Nitrosospira lacus: one gene and its partner. The protein of the gene in region 1 interacts with the protein of each later gene in a pairwise test. Links are inferred from orthologs where the notes say so. Each region holds a gene or a part of one and is shown in the gene's direction. Other genes may lie near its edges. The genes, in order: EBAPG3_RS05490 and hypB.

Evidence for each region.
Region 2: the proteins of EBAPG3_RS05490 (region 1) and hypB interact in binary tests that used the Escherichia coli proteins (3 or more experiments, as listed by UniProt). The link is inferred for Nitrosospira lacus from one-to-one orthologs.

Annotation. Positions count from the first base shown.
Region 1 is NZ_CP021106.3:1,237,871-1,240,975, forward strand. Bases 325-3,105 are described here. They hold EBAPG3_RS05490 (FKBP-type peptidyl-prolyl cis-trans isomerase), read left to right. Parts: upstream 325-1,365; coding sequence 1,366-1,845; downstream 1,846-3,105. Other genes in these bases: fabZ (3-hydroxyacyl-ACP dehydratase FabZ), read left to right, coding at 325-460; rnhB (ribonuclease HII), read left to right, coding at 578-1,192; mutS (DNA mismatch repair protein MutS), read right to left, coding at 1,857-3,105. Outside these bases: more of fabZ, read left to right, coding at 20-324. UniProt on the Escherichia coli protein: Folding helper with both chaperone and peptidyl-prolyl cis-trans isomerase (PPIase) activities. Chaperone activity prevents aggregation of unfolded or partially folded proteins and promotes their correct folding.
Region 2 is NZ_CP021106.3:3,174,441-3,177,488, reverse strand. Bases 325-3,048 are described here. They hold hypB (hydrogenase nickel incorporation protein HypB), read left to right. Parts: upstream 325-1,181; coding sequence 1,182-1,916; downstream 1,917-3,048. Other genes in these bases: hypD (hydrogenase formation protein HypD), read left to right, coding at 1,913-3,046; EBAPG3_RS14490 (hydrogenase maturation nickel metallochaperone HypA/HybF), read left to right, coding at 734-1,120; EBAPG3_RS14495 (HypC/HybG/HupF family hydrogenase formation chaperone), read left to right, coding at 541-759. In the rest of the region: EBAPG3_RS14500 (hypothetical protein), read right to left, coding at 1-233. UniProt on the Escherichia coli protein: Involved in the maturation of [NiFe] hydrogenases. Required for nickel insertion into the metal center of the hydrogenase. Exhibits a low intrinsic GTPase activity, which is essential for nickel insertion.

The DNA of each region.
Region 1 (3,105 bases):
AACTACCGGATTTAGGATTATGAATATCCATGAAATTCTGCAATATCTGCCTCATCGCTATCCTTTTCTTCTGGTGGATCGCGTTCTCTCCTGTGAACCGGGGAAAAACATAGCTGCTCTCAAGAATGTCACGATCAACGAGCCCTTCTTTAACGGTCACTTTCCCCACCACCCGGTTATGCCGGGCGTGCTGATTATCGAAGCGCTGGCCCAGGCTGCGGCGATCCTGACGCTCAAGACCATGGATGTGAAAGCCGATGAAAATTCGATATATTATTTTGTCGGCATAGATAGAGCCCGGTTCAAGCAGCCGGTCCAGGCGGGTGACCAGCTGATACTCAAGGCAACCATCGAGCGGCAGCGAATCGGCATCTGGAAATATTCTACCCAAGCGGAAGTCGATGGCCGTATTGTTACCGAGGCCGAGTTGATGTGTACCGTGCGAAGCAAGCCGTCGTAGCGGTTATGCTGGAGTGAGTGTCATTGTTCACCATGTGCGCGCCATCGCACAGCGGTTAGAGGCTCGCGGTTTCCTTTGTTGTATTGGCGGTTGCAGATTGGGGATTGAAAATTGAGGATGATGGAACGGCCGGCGGAAGGCCTCAACTGGGTATGCGGCGTGGATGAATCCGGCAGAGGACCGCTAGCGGGGCCGGTGTTCGCCGCCTGTGTGGTGCTTGATCCGGATCATAGAATAGAGGGTTTGGCAGATTCAAAAACGCTCAGTGAAAGTCAACGCAACAGGTTGACCATTGCCATTAAAACATACGCGGTGGCTTGGGCTATCGGTTCCGCGTCCGTAAAAGAAATCGACCGGTTAAATATTCTGCAGGCAAGCCTGCTTGCCATGAAGCGCGCAGTGGAGCGCCTGTCATTTGTTCCTGGTAGAGTGTTGGTGGACGGGAATCATAGTCCCCGCCTGAGATGTCCCGTTACCGCCATTGTCAGGGGTGATAGTCTGATCCCGGAAATTTCCGCCGCGTCGATACTTGCCAAGACGGCGCGCGATGCCGAGATGGTGGCATTGCACCAGCGCTTTCCACACTATGGCCTCGATCGCCATAAAGGATATTCCACGCCGGAGCATATTGCGGCCTTGCGGGTGCATGGGGCATCGGCGATACATCGCCATAGTTTTGCCCCGGTCAGGGAGTTGATAATAAAGGGTAAAGCTCCAAGGATAAAAATTTAATCTCCTGCCTGAGAAGGAACCTTATTTCGTTTCATATTACTAATATAATATTCACAACTGCCAACATGCGTGAAGGATATAGCAACAGGTGAGTCAGCAGGTAACTTTAAGCACGGGTGCAAGAATCGATTGTACGCGTACCGATTGCAGTAACTTAATTAGACCCGAATAATATGCGCATCGAAAAAGACACAGTGGTATCCCTCACCTACGAGCTTCTTGATTCGACCGGTGAGGTCATGGAAAAAACCGATTCACCAATCAGCTACTTGCACGGTGGTTATGACGGAATTTTTCCAATGGTGGAAGAGGAGTTGCATAGCAAGGAGGCGGGTTACAGTTGCTCGGTATTTATGGAGCCAGAGAATACCTTTGGTGACTACGATAGTCAGTTGGTGCGAGTGGAGCCACGCGACGCGTTTCCCGACAATGTCGTGGTGGGAATGCAGTTTGAAGGTGGCGAAGAAGGCTCCGATGACGTCCTGATCTTTACCGTAACCGATATCGCCGATGATAAAGTCGTCGTAGACGGCAACCATCCATTGGCCGGCAAGGCTCTGCGTTTCGACTGCACGGTTGTCGCGGTGCGCCCCGCGACTGCGGAAGAGTTGTCTCATGGCCACGTTCACGGAGCACATGGTCACGAACATTAAGTTCCAGCCCCCTAAGACTGTTCTTTCTCCACCATCCTTTTCAGCGCGTAGAGATTTTCCAGCGCTTGTCGTGGGCTTAACTCGTCTGGTTGAATTGCGCTTAATAATGTAAGGGCGGGGTGTGCTGCCGGAGTTGCCTTGGCAGCGGCGGTTATTCCCGAGAATAAATCGCCTTGCAATTGCTTGTCCACTGTTTCCTGCTCAAATTTTACCAGATACTTTCTGGCTGTTTTGATGACTGGTTCCGGCACGCCGGCCAGTGCCGCCACCTGCAGTCCGTAGCTTTGACTGGCGGGCCCCTCAGTAACGGCATGCAGAAACACGATGTGATGTTTGTGCTCCACCGCATCCAGATGCACATTGACGGCTTGTGCAAATTCCTCCGCAAGCCGCGTCAGTTCAAAATAATGCGTCGCGAACAAGGTATAGCTGCGGTTCTTTTCCAATAGATACCGGGCAATCGCCAAAGCCAGCGCCAAGCCATCAAAAGTCGAAGTACCTCTCCCGATTTCATCCATCAGTACCAGGCTTTGCGCACTCGCATTGTGCAGGATATTGGCGGCCTCCGTCATTTCCATCATGAAGGTCGAGCGGCCACCCGCAAGGTCGTCGGATGCGCCGATACGGGTAAAAATCTGATCCAGCGGACCCATGCGAGCGCTTCTTGCGGGAACGAAACTACCGCAATGGGCGAGCAATGCGATCAGCGCGACCTGTCGCATATAAGTGGATTTGCCGCCCATATTGGGCCCGGTGATGACGAACATTTGTCGCCTGACGGGGCCGCAAGCCCCGAGCCGGACATCATTGGCGATGAAGTTCTCTACCTGGTTTTCCACCACCGGGTGGCGGCCCGCTTCAATTTCGATAACAGCATCGGGGGTAAAAACCGGCGCAATGTAATCGAGTGCGAGTGCGCGCTCGGCGAAGGCAGCCAGCACGTCCAGCTCGGCAACGCTGCGGGCAACCTGTTGTAAGTGAGCGATGTAGGGTCCAAGCATATCCAGCAATGCATGGTATAAATACTTTTCCCGTTCTAGCGCGCGATCCTCCGCGGACAGCGCCTTGTCCTCGAAGGCTTTGAGTTCCGGCGTGATATAGCGCTCGGCGTTTTTCAGCGTCTGCCTTCTGCGATAGTCCTCGGGGATCTTCTCGCTATGAGCGTGGGTGATTTCAATATAAAAGCCATGCACCCGGTTATATTCCACTTTGAGATTCGAGATGCCGGTGCGTGTTTTTTCCCGTGTTTCGAGTTGCAGC
Region 2 (3,048 bases), 1.9 Mb from region 1 along the record:
CCTCGAACCGGTGATGAACCATGGTCGCGCACCTCCTCACGGTCGATGACTGCATCGACTTCCTGATACAGTGCGCGGCAGATAGTCAAAGCGTCGGCCAGTGATGCAGCCGGATGGGTTCCAACCGTGGCGCAGCCAGTCAGAAGCAGCGTGAACACCAGCGGGAGTAACTTTATCCTGGCTGGCGCTATGGAGGCTTGAGTCGTGCGATGCGAACCGGTGGAATTATCCACGGATCTCTTCCTTTATATGTTATCGCTCGCCGTATGTTTTCTGTCCACCTTAATTGTAAAGACGGATCTATAGTGGGCAAGATTGGAACACAGGCATTCAAAAAAATTCATACGAAGAAAGAAAAACTTAAAGAAAAGGCCTGGCTCGAATGGTTGAGCCCGACGCGGGGCAAGTTCCTGAAATTGCCTTGAATGGAGAATGAGACGGAGCAACCAGGAATTTGCCGGTACCTGGATCCTAGGGAAAGTTACGCTTGAATTCATCGGAAATTAAGCCGACAATATTTCCATGTGTCTAGGCATCCCCATGCAAATCGTCGAAATCGACGGCTTTAACGCGCGCTGTGCCTCCAAAGGTGTTACGCGCGAGGTAAGCCTGTTCCTGATGCAGGGTGAGACGATAGCGATTGGCGATTTCGTCATGGTGCACGTGGGGTATGCGATCCAGATAATGAGTGAACAGGAGGCCCGCTCGGCTTGGGAGCTGCACGACGAGATGCTTGCCTCCGAGGCAAGCGGTGCATGAGCTTTCGATCTGTCAGGCTTTGATTGCCCAGGTGGAACGGATTGCAACAAGCCATGGCGCGCAAAGCGTTGAATTGGTCAAATTGAGGGTTGGTCCCCTCGCCGGAGTGGAGCCTTTATTACTGCAACATGCCTATCCCTTTGCCAGCGCAGGCACGGTGGCGGCGGGGTCCACGCTGGTGATCGAACCGGTGCCGCTCAAAGTGAGTTGCGCGACCTGCGGTGCGGAGACAGAAGCTGAGCCGAACCGGTTGATATGCGGCGCGTGTGGTGACTATCATACCCGACTGGTGAGCGGCGATGAGATGACACTCATGAGCGTCGGGCTGATTATGTCAGAGAGAGGAACGGATGATGTGTGATACGTGTGGCTGCAATATTACGCCCGGGAATCGCCAATTCGCCTACAAGCCGGCGAGCGGCATGACAGCCGTTCCGGTGCTGAAGAATCTGCTGGCCAAAAACGACGATCAGGCGACATGTAACCGGCGGTACTTTGATGAGCACCGGCTATTGGTAATCAACCTCATGTCTTCCCCGGGTTCGGGCAAGACCACGCTGCTTGAGGCAACCATTGATGCATTGCGAAATGAGTGCCGTATCGGTGTGATCGAAGGTGATCTGGAAACCGAGAATGATGCCGAACGCATCCGCGCCCGAGGCGTGCCAGCATATCAAATTACCACTGGCTCGGCGTGCCATCTGGACGCACACATGGTGCATGATGCGTTGCATCAGTTTCCGCTTGAAGAACTGGACATTCTGTTTATCGAGAATGTCGGTAATCTGGTGTGTCCCGCCAGCTTTGACCTCGGCCAGCATCGTAACGTCACACTGCTTTCTGTTACCGAAGGAGACGACAAACCGGCCAAGTATCCGCCGATATTCCGCGTTGCGGATGTGGTGCTTTTTACCAAAAGCGATCTGCTGCCGGTGCTGGATGATTTCGTTTCCGCGCGGGCCGAGTCGAATCTTCGCAAACTCGCGAGCCGGGCCCCCGTGATGCAGATTTCCGCACGCAGGAAGCTTGGCTTGCAGGCCTGGCTGGATTGGCTACGCGATGAACTGGCCAGCCAACGCACACAGGGGAGTCAGGATAAAACTGCGCGATCCGGAATACAATCCGATAGTATGCATTTGCGTGAGAGAGTCACGTGACGCTTACCGCCCAGGATTGGCTTGCGAAGATCCATGCGCTTCCGCTGGATCACCGGGTGCGAATCATGAATGTGTGCGGGGGGCATGAGCGCTCGATCACGATGGCGGGTATAAGGAGTGCCCTACCCAAGACCGTTGAACTGATCGCTGGGCCGGGCTGCCCGGTGTGCGTGTGTCCGGAAGAAGATGTGTACCAGGCGATTCAACTTGCGCTGCGTGCGGATGTGATCCTGGTTGCCTTTGGTGATATGTTGCGTGTGCCCGTGAATGTACCCAAAAGTCAGGTGCGTTCGCTGGAGCAGGCCAAAGCCGGTGGCGCTGACATCCGGCCAATTGCCAGTCCGCGTGAGGCCGTAAAAATTGCACAGCAGAATCCGGCACGCGCAGTGGTGTTTTTTGCCGCTGGCTTCGAGACCACTACCGCGCCGGTGGCGGCCATGTTGATGGAGGGGGTGCCGGATAATTTGTTTGTATTATTGTCGGCCAGGCGCACCTGGCCTGCGGTCGCGATGCTGCTTGACTCGGATACTCCTGGCTTCGATGGGTTAGTTGCACCCGGTCATGTTTCAACGGTGATGGGACCGGAAGAATGGATTTTCGTGGTAAAAAAACACAATATCCCCACAGCGGTCGCCGGTTTCATGCCGGTCTCGCTGCTGGCGGCAATGTATTCCGTGTTGCGCCAGCTGCTTGAAGGCGAGCGTTTTCTCGATAACTGTTATCCCGAGCTGGTTCGTCCCGGAGGAAACCGGTCGGCACAAGCACAAATCGCGCAAGCACTGGATGATACCGATGCCAATTGGCGCGGCATTGGCGTTATCCCGGCTTCGGGTTTCGCGCTTAACCCCCGTTTTTCGGGGAACGATGCGCGCTCGCAATACCCGGATTTCGATACCGAGGGGCGCAAGCGTGCCGGCCAAATGCCACCGGGCTGCGAGTGCGCGAGCGTGGTTCTAGGAAAAATCAATCCAAACGAGTGCAAGATTTATGGCCGCGCCTGCACTCCTAAAACCCCTATCGGCCCGTGCATGGTATCGGACGAAGGCGCCTGCCGGATATGGTGGGCAGCCGGCGTGAGGACCAATGCGGCAATTTCAGCCAAAAACACACCAACCGCCGATATGGGTTAAGG